2 regions of the Mycobacterium sp. smrl_JER01 genome follow, and region 2 is predicted to be linked to the other one. Evidence: predicted binding sites of a transcription regulator. Region 2 holds the regulator's gene; the other holds the start of a gene.
What was found. The regulator LexA, encoded in region 2, represses DNA repair genes until DNA is damaged. The targets are predictions, from matches to a motif close to CGAACANNTGTTCG.
Positions count from the first base shown of each region.

Region 1: the regulator LexA is predicted to act here: its motif matches at 2,236-2,249, upstream of ACNUDN_RS31685 (HNH endonuclease signature motif containing protein).

Region 1 covers NZ_JBLXXK020000005.1:52,112-60,618, reverse strand. Annotated here, with positions in the region: gene ACNUDN_RS31705 (phytoene desaturase family protein) at 1-415, shown strand, start outside; partial or broken gene ACNUDN_RS31700 (hypothetical protein) at 417-554, shown strand; gene ACNUDN_RS31695 (cytochrome P450) at 709-1,914, shown strand; gene ACNUDN_RS31690 (ferredoxin) at 1,911-2,102, shown strand; gene ACNUDN_RS31685 (HNH endonuclease signature motif containing protein) at 2,254-3,630, shown strand; gene ACNUDN_RS31680 (hypothetical protein) at 3,668-4,330, opposite strand; gene ACNUDN_RS31675 (PaaI family thioesterase) at 4,415-5,032, opposite strand; gene ACNUDN_RS31670 (DUF1173 family protein) at 5,006-5,959, shown strand; gene ACNUDN_RS31665 (DNA adenine methylase) at 5,956-6,987, shown strand; gene ACNUDN_RS31660 (DUF2510 domain-containing protein) at 7,707-7,979, shown strand; gene mobF (MobF family relaxase) at 8,035-8,507, opposite strand, start outside.
Region 2 covers NZ_JBLXXK020000001.1:2,379,138-2,387,644, forward strand. Annotated here, with positions in the region: gene ACNUDN_RS11255 (molybdopterin-dependent oxidoreductase) at 1-763, opposite strand, end outside; gene ACNUDN_RS11260 (acyl-CoA dehydrogenase family protein) at 909-2,093, shown strand; gene ACNUDN_RS11265 (LGFP repeat-containing protein) at 2,264-4,501, shown strand; gene lexA (transcriptional repressor LexA) at 4,541-5,251, opposite strand; gene ACNUDN_RS11275 (LysM peptidoglycan-binding domain-containing protein) at 5,484-5,957, shown strand; gene nrdR (transcriptional regulator NrdR) at 6,119-6,583, shown strand; gene ACNUDN_RS11285 (PhzF family phenazine biosynthesis protein) at 6,630-7,316, opposite strand; gene ACNUDN_RS11290 (alpha/beta fold hydrolase) at 7,352-8,374, opposite strand; gene ACNUDN_RS11295 (proteasome assembly chaperone family protein) at 8,416-8,507, opposite strand, start outside.

The DNA.
Region 1 (8,507 bases), on a different contig from region 2:
GTTGATCGATGAACTGCCGCAGTACCTTCCGTTCACCGACGCCACCGAGGGACCCCAGCACCACGGCCACCAGCTGCTCGGCCCCAGCCGAGAGGCATTCGAGGAGGCCTACGAGGCGCAGCGACGCGGCACGTTCCCCAGCACGTTCGTCATCGAGGCCGTCACCCAGTCGGTCACCGACGACACGCTGGCGCCCAAGGGTCTGCACACGATGACCCTGGGCATCCAGCAGCTGCCATCCGAGCTCACCGGCACCACCTGGGCCGCGGAAAAGGAGAAGTGGGCCGACCTGGTGCTCGAGGACCTGTTCACCTACGCACCGAACTTGCGTGAACACATCCTCGACCGAGTGATCATCACGCCCGACGACCTGCACAACGAGCCAGCGGACCGCCCGCGGCCGACTCGGGGCTGACGTGCAGAACACACGTGCCGTAGGGGGCCTGGTCCGCGACGGCGACATCATCGCGCTGAACGCCCACGCCGGCACGCTGGACCTACTGGTTCCCGACGACGAACTGGCCACCCGCCAGGCGCCACCCCCGCGCCATCGACAGCGTCGTGGCTACGCGGCCATGTACGTCGACCGTGTCCTGCAGGCCGACCGGGGGTGCGATTTCGACTTTCTGGTCGGCCGCTCCGAGCAGCCCGAAAACGAGCCGGACGCCATTTTCGACGGCTGGGTGGGGGGCTGGTACCGTCGACACCATGACCCAGGCACCTGCCTCACCTCCGCTGCACATGCAGCGTGTCGACTTCGACCCCATCCCCACCCTCGGCGAGATCCGCGAGACCGAGGGGGTGCGCACCGTCATCAACGCTTTCGGCATGCCGGTGTACCTGGTGACCCGCCACGACGACATCAAGACGGTGCTCTCCGATCCGGAGCGGTTCTCCAATGAGCGCCCGCCAGGGTTCGTCGTACCCGGGGCACCCGAGGTGTCCGAGGAAGAACAACGCGCCGCCCAGTCCGGCAACCTGCTGGGCCTGGACCCACCCAGGCACACCCGGTTGCGCCGCATGCTCACCGGCGAGTTCACCGGCCGCCGGATGAAGCGCCTGGAGCCACGGATCACCGAGATCGTGACCCAGCATCTGGACGCCATGGAAAAGGCCGGTCCACCAAGTGATCTCGTCACCGACTTCGCATTGCCCATCCCGTCACTGGTGATCTGCGAGTTGCTGGGCGTGCCGTATGACGACCGCGACGATTTCCAGCACCGCACCAGCCGCCAGCTCGACCTGTCGATCCCGATCGAGGAACGCTTCGAGCTGCAGCGCGCCGGGCGTGCCTACATGCAGGCGCTGGTGGCCGGCGCACGTCGCTCACCCGGTGACGATATGCTCGGAATGCTGGTGCGCGAGCATGGATCCGAGCTCACCGACGACGAGCTGGTGGGCATCTGCAGCCTGCTACTGGTGGCCGGTCACGAGACCACCTCCAACATGCTCGGCCTCGGCACCCTGGCGTTGCTGCAGCACCCGGATCAGCTGGCCCTGGTGCGCAACGACCCCGATGCCGTGGGCCCGGCGGTGGAGGAGCTGCTGCGCTGGCTGTCGATCGTGCATTCGGGCATCCCCCGCATCACCACCAACGACGTGGAGATCGCCGGGGTGCAGATTCCCGCGCACCAGCTGGTGGTCGTCTCACTACCGTCGGGCAACCGCGACCCGAGCTTCATCGACAACCCGGAGGTATTCGACGTCCGCCGCGGCGCCATGGGACATCTGGCGTTCGGCCACGGTGTCCATCACTGCCTGGGCGCACCGCTGGCCCGGATGGAGATGAAGATCGCGTTTCCGGCTCTGTTGCAACGCTTTCCGACCCTGCGCCTCGACGAATCCTTCGACGACGTGGCCTTCCGGTCCTTCCACTTCATCTACGGGCTGCAGTCGCTGCAGGTGGCCTGGTGAGGGTGCGCGCCGACCGCGACGTCTGCATCGGCGCCGGGGTCTGTGTGATGAACAGCGAGGCGGTCTTCGACCAGGACGACGACGGGATCGTGGTGCTGCTGGTCGAGGATGTGCCCCCAGCCGAGCAGGACAACGCGCGAAAAGCCGTGCAGCTCTGCCCCTCCGGAGCGCTGAACATCGTCGAGTGAACGGGCGTTGACACTGCACCCACCGTGACAAAGTGCGAGTGACAGTCACGCTGGTTGCAGTCTCGATGAAGTACCAAAAACCCTGTGTCACTTGGGCATCTGACGTCACATGGCGCGGATTTTTGTCGGTGGTCGCACGTATGTTCGAGGCATGGGTAGCTCAGCCGTCGCAGACCGGGAGGCGATGCTGGCTGCCCTGGCGCAGATCGAAACCCTGACCGCGCAGATGAATCGCCTGTCGATCGACGCGTTCACCGATGTCGAGTTGTTGGATGTGCAGCAGCGTCTTGAAGCTATCGCCCGCGCGCAGCCGGTCCTCGATCATCGGGTGTATCAGCGGATCACCTCCCAGAGCTCACCGATATCCCTGGGCGCCAAGAATTACTCGGCAGTGCTGTCGCAGCGGCTGCGGATCTCCAGCTCGGAGGCGCGTCGGCGGTTGGACGAGGCGGCGTTGTTGGGGCCGCGGACCTCGCTGACCGGTGAACCGCTGGCGCCCTCCATGCCCACGTTCGCGCGTGGTCAGGCCCAGGGGTTGATCGGCGCCGAGCGCATCAAGCATGTGCGGTGGTTCTTTCGTGAGCTGCCCGGGTTCGTGGATGTTCAGACCCGGGAGAACGCCGAAGTCCAGTTGGCCCAGCATGCCTGCGAACTCGGACCCGCCGAGTTCCGCACCGCCGCCGCGCACATGCTCTACCTGCTGAACCAGGACGGCGAGCTCTCCGATGAGGACCGCCAAGCCCTGGCTTATATCCGGGTCGGCAAGCAACGCCCCGATGGGATGCGGCCCTTCGAAGGACTCCTGACTCCGGAGGCGTGGGCCACCTTAGAGCCGTTGATGGAGCGCAACGCCGCCCCGGGGATGTGCAACCCCGCTGACGAGCACCCCTGCCTCGACGGCGAACCCACCGACGAGCAGATACGCAACGACACCCGCACCACGGGCAAACGCAACCACGACGCGCTGCTGGCCCTGTGCAAACGCATGCTCACCACGCAGCCGACGGGGACCATCAACGGCCTGCCCGCGAATGTCGTGATCACGGTGAGTCTGACTGATCTGGAGAAGGGCACCGGCCACGGCCTGACCGCCGGCGGCACGAGGCTGCCGATCGCCGACGTGCTCAAGTTCGCCGCCCACTCCCGCCCGTGGCTGGCGCTGTTCGACGGCAAGGGCCTGCCCCTGCACCTGGGCCGGGCCCGCCGGACCGCCACCCTGGCTCAGCGGCTGATGCTGCTGGCCAAACACCGCGGCTGCACCATGCCCGGCTGCAGCGCGAGTGCCTACCGCTCCCAGGTGCATCACGCCAACCAAGACTGGAAGGACGGCGGGCGCACCGACATCGAGGACCTGACGTTGGCGTGCGGGCCGAACAATCGCATGGTGGAGACCGCCGGCTGGACCACAAGGAACCGCCCCACAGACGGCGTCACCGAATGGATTCCGCCCCCCGAGCTGGACTGCGGCCAGTCCCGCACCAACAACCTCCACCACCCCGAACGGATCATCGACCACGACGATCCGTAGGCGGACAAGACCCAAACCTGCTCGCCGACAGCGGGAATCAGTCGCCGTCGCGGTGCAGGTCGATCAGCCCGGCCTTGCTCAGCGCGAGCACGCTGACGATCAGCACCCAGACCGGGAACGCCAGCGTCAGCCACACCGTCACGTCACTGGCCACCAACAGCGTCAGCGCCACCACGTAGGTGAAGATCACCAGCCCCCGCGACACCAGGCCGGTCTTGAGCCAGATGGTGGCCAGCGACATCATGAACACCGCTGCCATTCGCAGGGCGTAGGTCTTCGACAGCGCGATCAGCAGTGCCTGACCGAACACGTGCACATCGGCTCCGTAGTCGGCGCCGCGGCTGGCCACCAACGCCACCCCCACGGCAGACGACACGAAGATCATCGCGAGGAACAGCAGCCCACTGCCCAGGAAGACCGAGGCGAAGAACTTGTCCTCGAACCTGCCCAATCCGTCGCGCACCACTCCGATGAACCACAGGAAGCAGATGCCGGCGAACGGCATCAGCACCGCCGCCGCGCGCACCTTGCCCTCCGAACCCTCCACCCACTGCGCGCCCGGCTGGGCGCCTTCGGGAAGCGCGGTGTGGATCAGCGCGATCGCGACGCCGAACAGCACGGCGAACAACACGCCGGCCAGGCCAGCCGCGCGTGGGGTGGACAGCCGGCGCACATCGCGCTCGGGACGTTCGGTGGTCACGTGATCATGGTGCCGCCGAAACTGCGCGGGGTGCGGGATTTCAGGGTAAAACGCCGCACTGCCTGCAGTCTCGGCGCCGACCCGTCAGGGCTGGCCGGCGAGCAGACGCACCATCAACCCGTTGGCCTCGGCGAGCACATTGCCGTCGGGGTCGCGCAGCTCGGCGTTGACGAACGCCTTACGGCCGTCGGTCTCCCGGATCCAGCCGCGCGCGGTCAGCGTGGTGTCGATGGGCGTGACCTTGCGGTAGTCGACGTGCAGGAAGGCGGTGCGGCTGATCGGCCGGCCCGCGGCGTGGATCACCATGCCGAACACCGAATCGAACAGCAGCGGCAGCACCCCACCGTGGACGGCGTGGTTACCGCCCACGTGGAAACGGCTGAACTGCACGGTCAACTCGACACCCTCGGGCTCGAAGCTGCTGAGCCGAAACGGCGGCATCAACAGGCTGCCGCCGCCGGGCAGTTCGACGACCCGGTTGGCCGGGCCCACGCCCTCGGCGGCCTCGAAGGGGGCCAGCTGTTCCACCAGCGCCTCGACGCGATCAGCGGCGTCGTCCCACGTCGCACTGTCGGGGTCGGCGGACACCGCGAGGTCCTGCAGCCGTCGCATCGACGCCACGAAGCGGCCGAACCCGGGACCGGGCTGGGCGGGTTCGAAGATCGGGAACCCGCCGTGGCGGTCGTAGTCGGGGTCGGTCACGAAGCCAGGAATGCCGACGGAACAACCACGCTGCGACTGGGGTTCTCGCTGTCAAAGTCCGGCAATCGTGCCGCTCCAGAGCCTTCCGGATCGCCGGCAAGCGCGGTGCAGTCGGACGGCAACAAGTTATCCCTACGCGCTGTGCTGCATTACCTCTGGGATGAGGCGGAACTGACGACGTGGCACCCGGGCTTTGCGGGGCGGCGGCCGTGGGGTGTGGTGTACCGCCGGCTCCGGGATGCCGCCGATGGCAAGCTAGTCCGCAAAAGCCCCTTCGCCGCATCGTTGTTCATCCCGGAGCCCTTCTCGGCCGACCGCAAGGCCGAGATCGAGCAACGCCGGATTAAGGCTTGGGCTCCAGCGCGTAGACAGCCGGGGAAGCCCACCAAATTCCTGATCGGCGTGGGCGATATCAAGGCGATTGAGCCAGCCGCCCACGGCTTCAAGATGCAGGTCCGCCACCAGCCGGGCCACCCCTGGTTTCTCGATGAAGACCTGTACCGAAAAATGACCAAGCGCTTCGCCACAGAGCTGGAACTTTGGCAGATGGCTGATGCAGGTGACGTGCGGTTGGTGGCGGTAGCTACCTTCTCCGTGTCTCGGGCTGGTTACGCCAACGTAGAACAACTCTCTTTGATGACGACCGATCACAACTGGCTACCCTTCACCAGCGATGCCGAGCGCACCCTGCTGACAACTGCAATCGCAGATGATCGGTGTTTCCGGAAGGTATTGCCTTACAACGGTAGTTCCACGGCCTTGGCCTCTTTAATCTTCACCGACACCGCGCCGGCGATAGCCGCATTCATCGATCGCTGTGGAGGCGAGGACGACGAAGACGAATCGATCGCGGGGCTTCCGGTCTGGAACTGGCGTACCGATGAAGATATGCCGGATTTGCCGTCACCTCTCGACGGTTCGGAATGACCCCTTACCAGGTTGGAACAAACGCATTGTCAGAAAATGCCTTACGTCCGCCGTTCGCCTACTTCGGCGGTAAGCAGAAGATCGCCGGGGACATCGCCGCACTGCTAGCAGGCCATAGCCATTACGTGGAACCGTATGCTGGCGGACTCTCAGTATTGTTGGCTAAGAAGCCAAGTCGACTAGAGACAGTCAACGACCTCGACGGAGACATTGTCCACTTCTGGCGGATGCTACGTAATCGTCCCGAGGAGCTGGCTCGGGCATGTGCGTTAACTCCGCACTCACGAGCTGAGCGTAGCGATGCACTTGACCGTCCGTCCGACTTGGATGATATTGAACGTGCCCGGCGAATCTGGGTATGTCTGGCGCAAGGCCGGACAGGCACCCTTCGCCGGACAGGCTGGCGCTTCGACACGGCGGACTCTGCGCACACGTCAATGCCTCGCCGGCTAGATAGCTATATCCGTCGGATGGAGGCAGCAACCGCTCGGCTGCGCTCGGTCTCTTTGGAGTGCCGACCGGCACTCGATGTCATTGCGGCATACGGCAAGGGCCGCCGAACACTGATGTATGTGGACCCTCCCTATCTTGGTGAAGTCCGAGAACGCAACTACCGCAGGGAGATGCTGTCTGAGGACGGCCACCGTGAACTGGCATCCACCTTGCATGAGTGCGTTGCCACCGTAGTTCTGTCGGGCTACGCCTCACGCTTGTATGACGAGGAACTCTTTCGGGACTGGTACCGGGTCGAACTGGCAACTGCGACGAGCCAGGGAGGAGCGTACGAGGTCCGCACTGAAGTGCTGTGGTCCAATCGCCCCCTGCGTAGGACGAGTTCGACGGTCGTCGGGCCCGGTGAGGGCGATGCGCGTAACGAAACGTCCACCAACAAAGCCGTATGTAACGAAACGCGCTGCCCGGTCTGCGCTGGAACTCTTCGGCAGGCTGCGACGGGTCGGCGGCGCATCTACTGCTCGCCAGCATGCCGGGTCCGTGCACATCGATGCGCCGCAATCAGCGCGGAATAGGGCTTCCGGACATGTCGTACCCGCAGCGGACGATGGGGTACATGAACGAGGACAACAGCAACCGGTGTGTGATTCGCATTCTGGGCTTAGTTGACGGGACGCCAACCGATTTCGATGGCCAGTATGTGGTTGAGTACGACCCGAGCAGGACCGGCACGCTTATCTGTAACGACTTCCGGGGTGTGTAGGACTGTGCAAGACGTAGAGGCGGCGCCCCTGAATGACTGTTAGGAACGGTGTTATCCGTAACGGTGTAACCGACGTGCACGCTCATCAGCCGACGCCGTGCGGAACTAGGTAGTACCGGCATCCGCAGTGACACTCCGCGTGTACCGCGCGGACTTTCCAGGTCGTCTCATCGAAGGCCGTCACATTCATGTGGGAGCCCTCCATATGGCCGCATGCCGGGCATCGAGACAGCCTGGCTTTCAGAGACTTGGGCATCGATAAGCAGACGGGATGATGCGGAAGTCCAATTCGACCTCCATCAAGGTCAAACTCAGCTTCGCCCTCCGGGATTGCTTCGCCGCACGTTGTGCACCGATCAGCCATATCGCTTCTCCTAACGCGTTCGATTACTTCGTCGTCGTGCACATGTAAAAAGAGCTGCGCGGAAACGGGACGCCGCCTACCCATGTGCAAATGGTCGGAAACTGGCGCAATGTGCGTCTCCCCTCGATTTGCTACAGATAAGGCGTAAGCCAGTGACAGGTAAACCCATGCCGGTATTCCATCTGGTGACCACCCCCGATATCAGTCAAGCGACGCGGTTCACTCCCGACGAGACGGTCGACCTGTACCGCGCCGTAGACCAACGTAACCCGATCCGGGCTGATGGTGAACCGAACCGTCCTCTCACTGCGTTCAGTGTGGAGACCGACACCCTTGCGGCGGCGCTGCCGCCTGCGGGATGGCACGTCGATCCGCACAATCCGCGCTACTGGCGCTGGTGGGACGGTACGGCCTGGACCAGCCGTATCGCGGCGCGGTGATTCCGCAGTAGCAGCCGGGGACGTTCACGACGTCGAGCTGCGTGTTCACAGGTTCCTACCCACCTCGGCTGAATCCCTCGTCACGGTGAGCGGCGTTCCACATGCGGGTGTGGAGATCATGGGCGGTGGTGTTGCGCTGCTGGGCTTTTCGGTGGCGTTGCAGGGCGGTGGTGATGGCGGGTGTGTGGTGGTCGGGGTGTAGTCCGGCGGCTTGGGTGAGGGCAGCGTTGCTGTCGGGGCTGGCGTCGTAGTGGTTGATGCGGCCGGTGGCGGCGGTGAGCACTGGCGACCACCGCAGTTCGGTGTGCAGCAGTTTCAGTAGTGGCGCTGCCGGTGGTGGTGGCCAGGTGGCGGTGTTGGTGTCGAGCAGGATGATTCGGGCGTGGGCGGTTGCCGCGGTCTCGGTGAGGTTAGCGATCGTTTCGGGGGGCAGGTGTTCGGCACGGTCGATGACGACGATGGTGCCCGGTGCGCTGTCGTGCAGGTCCAGGGTGTCGGCGTCGATGACTGTGTTGGCGATCGGGGACA
Region 2 (8,507 bases):
GGTTTTCGGTCGCCAGCACGTGCGCCAACGCCAACATGATGGCGACGTCCGTGCCGGGTAGCGGTGCATACCATTGGCATTCACCGTCGATGTCGTCTCGCAGCGGGGAGAAGGACACGATCCGGCCGCCGCGCGCCCGGAACCGGTTCAGTGCGTCGCGCGCCGGATGGGCGGTGGTACCACCGTGGTTGACGCCGGTGTTCTTGAGCGCCATGCCGCCGAAGCACACCAGCAGGTCGGTGTGTTCGACGATGACTTCCCACTGGGTGGAGCGCTTGAACAGGTCGTCGTGGGTGCCGACCACTCGGGGCATGATCACCCCGGTCGCTCCGAGACTGTACGAGTGACGCGAAAACGTATAGCCACCAAGACAATTCAGAAAACGGTGCACCTGGCTCTGAGCGTGGTGGAAACGTCCGGCGCTGGACCACCCGTAGGAGCCGCCGTAGATCGCCTCGTTGCCGTACGTGTCGACAACGCGGCGCAGTTCCTCGGCGAGCCGTTCGATGAGCTCGGGCCAGGTCACGGCGACGAACTCGTCGGCGCCCCGGCCGGTGCCGGGTCCAGGGCCGCCCTCGAGCCAACCGCGGCGGATCGCCGGGGTGGTCACGCGCGAGACGTGCCGGACCGAGCCGGGCAGATTGCCCAGGGCCGGGGACGGGTCGTCGTCGCCGGGGATCGCCGACACCGACACGATGTCTCCGGATTGCACCGTGGCGCGAAACGCTCCCCAGTGCGTCAGGCTGGTGCGAGCAGCGGCCACGACCCTGAGTCTAGTGAGGGCATGCCCGCCGGCCGCGTCCCGACCACGTCCCCTGCCGCGTCCTCCCATGCCCCGACCAACCAGCTGGTTGGGGTGGGGTACGTTGGCCGCAACTGTCCGTACCGACCATCTCGGAGACATTGCCATGGGCGCCCAAGCCGCTTCGGAAACCACATCAGTCATCGCCTACCAACGAACGTTGTTCGAGCCCGAGCACGAGATGTTCCGGGACTCCTTCCGCACTTTTCTGGACCGCCACGTCGCGCCCCACCACCAGGAGTGGGAGAAGAACAAGCTGGTCGACCGGGACGTCTGGCTGGAAGCGGGCAAGCAGGGCTTCCTCGGGATGGCGGTGCCCGAGCAGTACGGCGGCGGGGGCGTCGAGGACTTCCGCTACAACACGGTCATCACCGAAGAGGTCACCGCCGGCCGGTACAGCGGCCTGGGTTTCAGCCTGCACAACGACATCATCGCCCCGTATCTGATCCGGTTGGCCACCGAGGAGCAGAAGCAGCGGTGGCTGCCGAAGTTCTGCAGCGGCGAGCTCATCACGGCCATCGCAATGACCGAACCCGGCACCGGCAGCGATCTGCAGGGCATCAAAACCCGCGCGGTCAAGGACGGGGACAACTACATCCTCAACGGCGCCAAGACGTTCATCACCAATGGAATCCACTCCGACCTGGTGATCGTGGTCGCCCAGACCGACCCCGACAAGGGTGCCCTGGGGTTCTCGCTGCTGGTCGTGGAACGCGGGATGGACGGGTTCGAGCGCGGTCGCAAACTCGACAAGATCGGTCTTGACGCACAAGACACCGCAGAGCTTTCGTTCACCGACGTCACGGTGCCGGCCGAGAATCTGCTGGGCGAGGAGGGGCAGGGATTCATCTACCTGATGCAGAACCTGCCGCAGGAGCGCATCAGTATCGCGGTGATGGCTGCGGCGGCGATGGAGGCGGTGCTGGACGTGACGTTGCAGTACGCCAAGGAGCGCAAGGCGTTCGGTAGGCCTATCGGCAGCCAGCAGAACAGCCGGTTCCTGCTCGCCGAACTGTCCACCGAGGCCACCGTGGTGCGCATGATGGTCGACGAGTTCATCAAGCTGCACCTGCAGGACAAGCTCACCGTCGAGCAGGCGGCGATGGCCAAGTGGTACTCCACCGAAAAGCAGGTCCACCTCATCGACCGCTGTCTCCAGCTGCACGGCGGCTACGGCTACATGCGTGAGTACGACGTCGCCCGGGCGTACCTCGATGCGCGCGTGCAGACCATCTACGGCGGCACCACCGAGATCATGAAGGAGATCATCGGGCGCAGCCTGGGAGTGTGAGCGTCGGGTGTGGGGGGGTGGTGCCGCATCGCCTGCGCATATTCTTGGGCGGGATTCGGCGAGGTGACTTGGTTATCGACGTCTGCTGACGCACAGTGAACGCACGCGGTAACTTTCTCAGAATTTTGCAAGCCTGCAGAAGGACCAGTCGCCGACCGCGGGGAGGAAGAATGAGCCGGCAGCCGATGCTGCGCCGACGATTGGCCGGTCGCTTGGCGATCGGGCTGCTGGGGGTGGCTACTGCGCTCCTGTTCGCCCCGGCCGCAGCTGCACAGCCCGAAGTCGAAGCCAACGACGCGATCACCGCCGCGTGGCAGGCCGGTGGTGGCGACACCGGACCGCTCGGACCCAAGACGGGCGATGTGTATCCCGCCGGCGACGGATTCGCGCAGAATTTCGCCTCCGGCACCATGTTCTTCACCCCCGCCACCGGCGCCCGCTTCATGCAGGGCGCAATCCTGCAGAAGTACGAGTCGCTCGGTGGACCCGCCGACAGTGACCTGGGGTTCCCGACGATCGACGAGGGCCCTGGCCGCGCCCCGGGGAGCCGCAACAGCACGTTCAGCGCCTCTGACAACCCGGTCATCTTCTGGACGCCGGCGACGGGCGCCAGAGTGGTCCGCGGACCGATCAACGCGGCCTGGGACAGGTTGGGTGGATCTTCGGGCGTCCTCGGAGTGCCTGCCGAGGACGAGACCTACGACGGCGCGGTCGTCACCCAGAGGTTCACCGGCGGTGAACTGTCCTATGACTCACGGGCCAAGACGTTCACCACAGTGCCTCCCGAGCTGGCCGGCCAACTCGGTGATCTCACGATCCCCGACGATCCGGTGGCGTCGATCAACGCGGCCCGCCGCGCCGCTGGTGGCGCGCTCGGGCCGTTGGGTGCCGCCGAAGGCGAGCCATACGAGATCGGGTCCGACGGAATGGGCCAGGACTTCGTCAACGGCACCATCTTCTACAGCCCGGACACCGGCGCCAACGTGGTGACTGGACAGGTGTTGGCCAAGTACCAGAGCGTGGGTGGTCCGGAAGGGGACCTCGGGTTCCCGATCACCAGTGAACAGGACGGCGGCCTGGCACCGGCGAGCCGCATCAGTGCCTTCGCCGCAGAGGACAAGCCGGTCATCTTCTGGACTCCCGACCACGGTGCGGTGATCGTGCGCGGGGCGATGAACGCCGCATGGGACGAACTCGGCGGGGCGACCGGCGAGCTGGGCGCCCCGGTGTCGGATCAGACACAAAACGGGGATGTGATCACCCAGCGATTCAGCGGTGGTGCCATCTCCTGGGACACGGTGACGCAGAAGTTCAGCACCGAACCGGCCGGACTGGCGGCACAGCTGGCGGAGCTGGAAGTGCCGGGGGCCGGACCCCCACAGGCGTCCTCTCCGACCCCCCAGGCGGCTGAGAACACCGAGAGCTCGGGGCTGAGGTGGACCTGGTGGTGGTTGCTGGCGCTGGTCCCGCTGCTGCTGCTGGGTGGGTTGGTCGGGCTGGCCGTGCTGCGTAAGCGTCGACGCCGCGACGAACAGTTCTTCGGCGAATCGGAGAGCGGGCCGCAGCACGACCAGGACGACGACGGCCGCGAAGACGAAGTGTTCGGCGACCGGTATGCCCGCGAAGGACTCGGATCGTTGGGTGCCGCGTCGTCGACGGGCAGGGACTTCGGTGCGGAGCCGCCCAGTTTCTGGGGTTCGCCGGCCGTCGGCGACAGCGCTGCGCGCGATGACGAGGCGCCGAACGTCGCACTCGGTGAGCAGGACGACCCGGACGCGGTGGACACGGCTCCGACGCGGGTGGTGACGGTCGACCCGGCGCCCGAGGCCACCAGCGCCGAGGACCTGTCCCACGATGTGGTCGAGGGGCCCGACGAGGCGGATCTCGACGACAGCGAGGTCCGGGACGACAGCGACAGCTGGGACGACCGGGACGGCTGGGACGACAGCCACGACTGGGACGACCGGCACGACAGCGACGACAGGACCGACAGGGACGACCGGGCCGACCGGGCCGACTGGGCCGACTGGGCGCACCGGGACCTCGACGATGCCGACCGGGCAGGTCTGGGTGACTTCGCGGCCGCTGACCGTGACGAGGCGGAGTTCGATCGGAGGCCTCCGGCCGCCCCGGTGCTGCCGCCGCCCGCCCCGCCGGTGCATGACGCGATCACCGACACCGGCCGGCACGCCCGGATCGACATCGACGAGCCCACCCCGCTCGGGACGGCGCTGCACATGCCGTTCGACGATCCCGCCGAGATCCCCGACGGGTATCCGATTAAGGCCGACACCAAGTCCGGCCTGTTCTGGACTCCGGACAGCAGCGATTACGACGAGGCGCCGGTCGAGATCTGGTTTGCCAGCGAGGAAATCGCACGCACCAACGGTTTCGTCCGGGGAGAGTAAGACCGCGGTCTGCGGGGTTCCGGTCGACGCGCGGGCCGGTCAGATCTTGCGGATGACGGTCACGACCTTGCCCAGGATGGCCGCGTCGTTGCCGGGGATCGGGTCGAAGGCCGGGTTGTGCGGCATCAGCCAGACCTGACCCCGGGTGCGCTTGAACGTCTTGACGGTCGCCTCACCGTCGATCATCGCGGCCACGATGTCTCCGTTGTCGGCGACGCTCTGCTGCCGGACCACCACCCAATCGCCATCGCAGATGGCGGCGTCGACCATGGATTCGCCGACCACCTTGAGCAAGAACAGCGAGCCTTCGCCGACGAGTTCGCGGGGCAGCGGGAAGACGTCCTCGACAGCCTCTTCGGCCAGGATGGGCCCGCCCGCGGCGATGCGTCCCAGCACGGGCACGAATGTGGGTTCGGGAAGCGAGTCGGAGCCGGCGACATCGGTCGTGACGATGGGAGCGGCGGGGGCCGCGATGCCGTCGTCGGCGCCACGGACATCGACTGCGCGCGGACGGTTGGGGTCGCGGCGCAGGTATCCCTTGCGTTCGAGGGTGCGGAGCTGATGGGCGACCGATGAGGTGGAGGTCAACCCGACGGCGTCGCCGATCTCCCTGATGCTCGGCGGATAGCCGCGGCTGGTCACCGACGCGCGGATGACGTCGAGGATGGTGCGCTGACGTTCGGTCAGGCCAGAGTCCCGGCCTCGGCCTGCGCCGGAGCCGTTGGTGCTGTCTCTGCTGTCGTCACTCATGGGCCTGAATGTAACGCGACCGCCGCCGATAATCAAACATGTGTTCGAGGTGTGTCGCCCTGTGCAGACGAACCGCTGTGGACGGACCGCGGCCGTTTTTCGCGTCGCCGGGACGTGTCGGTGGCGTGCGTTAGCGTTCGCAACAGTTCGATCACGTGTTCTATCAATCGAACACCTGATCGACTAGAGTTCGAACACAAGAGCGAACGGTCCTGATACGGAAGGCGAGCAGATGACCATTCTCGACGATCGCGCAACCTGGAACGAGTTCGAGCGCGCGCCCCGGCTGCGGATCGGTGACGGCCGGGTGCGGCCGGCGGTCCCGGCCCGTAGGCCGGCGACCCGCCGGCCGGGCGGCGGCGCCGCCGTTCGCTATCGGGGCACCGGGGTACTGGTGTCGCGGGCATCGCACCGGCGCCGCCCGATCACGCCGGTTACCACGGTGTTGCTGGCGTTGGTGGCCGCGGCGATCACGCTCTGGCTCGGGCTCGTCGGCCAGTTCGGCGGTCTGGCCGGCGGTGAGTCCGCCGTGCCGGGGCGTCTCACAGTGGTCCAGGTGCACAGTGGCGAGTCGTTGCAGCAGGTGGCACAGCGCGTCGCCCCCGATGCCCCGATCGCCGACGTCATCGACCGAATCCGTGAGTTGAATCAGCTGCAGTCGGTGGCGCTGGACGCTGGCCAGACACTGATCGCGCCGGTCGCCTGAGGCGCCCGCAGAGATTCCAAAACCGCTGCGGCCCAACCCTTCTGAGGACCGGTCCAATGAGGTACGCGCCGCTGAGTCCGGCATTGCGCCACCCGCGGCTGACGCAGGTACGCTCAAGGGCGTTCGAAGCGGTTGACTGTCGATGCGGCGAAGGAGCGGTGATGCACTGTCCGTTCTGCCGGCATCCGGATTCGCGTGTCGTGGATTCCCGGGAGACCGACGAAGGTCAGGCCATTCGTCGGCGCCGGTCCTGTCCTGAATGCGGGCGCAGGTTCACCACGGTCGAGACCGCGGTACTGGCGGTCGTGAAGCGCAGCGGCGTGACCGAACCTTTCAGCCGGGAGAAGGTCATCCGCGGTGTGCGGCGCTCCTGCCAGGGCCGTCAGGTCGACGACGATGCGCTCAATCTGCTCGCGCAGCAGGTCGAAGATGCAGTCAGGGCCACCGGATCGGCCGAGGTTCCCAGCCACGAAGTGGGTCTGGCCATTCTCGGTCCGCTGCGTGAGCTCGACGAGGTCGCCTATCTGCGGTTCGCATCGGTGTACCGCTCATTCTCATCGGCCGAGGACTTCGAGCGTGAGATCCAGGCGCTGCGCGCCCACCGTGAGGCGGCGGCGCAAACCTGACGCGCCCGCCCCTGCCCTGTGTCCCGCACGCCGGCCGGACGCGCCGTCAGTCGATCTGACGTTGCCCGTCGTCTACCACACGTCCGGCGACCTGAACCCATCCCTCCGGGCTCCACGTGGTTTCGATGACCGATCCCTGACCCTGCACGATCGTCAGATCACGACTGAGATGCTCGGTGATTCGGACCGCCGCGGCGCCGGTGGCCTCGTCCTCCCGAATCCCCAGATGCGGGGCGAACATCCGGGAACGAATGGTTCCAGCGGCCTCGTCCAGCCAGGTCCACAGATAGTGCTCGGAACCGTCGGCGTAGTCGTCGGGATCGGCCGCGGCCAGCTCGTCCGGCGACTCCACGTCGTGAATCGCGAACGCCGGCGCCCAGTCCGCCCGGGCGCTGACCGAGGTCAGATCCCCGCTGTAGCCGACCTGCACGATGCCCGCCGGTACCTGCAGCGTCTTGATCGGCATGCCGCGGTCCTTGAGCCACCAGGACGCGCCCACGGTGGGATGACCGGCGAAGGGCATCTCCGTGGTGGGCGTGTGGATGCGGGCGTGGGCGCTGTGCGTGCCCGCGTGCGGAAGGGTGACGAACACCGTCTCGCTGTAGCCCAGTTCGGTGGCGATGCGTTGCCGGTCGCCCGCGTCCACTGTCGCCGCGTCCACGACACCGAGCGGGTTGCCGAATCTGCCGTCCTGGTCAGTGAATACGCGCAGCACTGTCACGTCGATGGCCATGCGCCGATGCTACGTCGTCGCCCGCGGAACCCCGGTCAGGTTGCCGAACGTTCGTCGGCGCCCATGGCGTCGAGCACCGCGACGCGTGTGTCGAGCGGACCGGAGATGGTGCCCTCGCTGATACCGGTACGGAGCAACCCGCGCAGATACTCCTGGTCGTACACCGCCGGCTCGGTCGAGCTGATGAACTTCTCGACCACCTCGACGAAGCGATCCGGATCGTCGTGGAACGGGAAGTGGCCCGAACCCTGGAAGATCTCCAGCTCCGAACCGGGCATGGCTGCGTGGGCCATCTCGGCGTGGCTGACCGGAATCACGGCGTCGAGGCTGCCCCAGATGAGCTGCACCGGAACCGACTGGGTCAGGTAGCAGCGGTCGAGCATGGTGACCACCTGCCCGCGCCAGTCGACAACGGCGCGTAGCGTTCGGGCGAACGCCGATGACGCGGTCGGCTCGGGCAGGTCAGCCAGGATGCGCAGCATGTCGGGAATGTCGCGGCCGACCCCGGTCGACCCGAGCACTGTTCCGCTGAGCCGCCCCAGGACCTGAAGGGCCGGCAGTACCAACGGCAGGCGCAACAGAGCCAGCGCCTCGCTGCCCATCGGCAGCGACGCGATGCGCAAAGCGATGTTGACGTCCTTGGTGACTCCGCCGGCGCCGACCAGAATCAACCGGTTGACCAGCTGGGGGAACTGATAGGCGAACTGCATGGCCACGCCGCCGCCGAGAGAGTGCCCGACCACCGTGACACTGTCGATGTCGAGAACGCTCAGCAGATCCCGCATACCGTTGGCATACGCGGCGACCGAGTAGTCGGCGCGCGGCTTGTCGGACTTTCCGTGGCCCAGCAGATCCGGTGCGATGACGGTGAATCGCTGCGCCAACTGGGTCTGCACGGTGCTCCAGGTGGTCGAGTTGTCCCCGATGCCGTGGATGAGCAGGATCGCCGGACCGGATCCCGCGACCCGGAAGGCTCGCCGATAACCGTGGATCGTGCAGTACTTCAACGTCGGCGTGAGTTCGCGCACGGGCCGCAGGTTCGGCTTGCGTTCGGTCATGTCGCCCACTTCGTCGTCGGGACGGGTTCCAGCCGGCGGAACTACAGGCCTTCCCTGGGGTCGTCCCCGTCCTTCGGCTTCTTCTCACCGGCCTGTTGAGCGAGGAATCGCTCGAATTCGGCGCCGAGTTCCT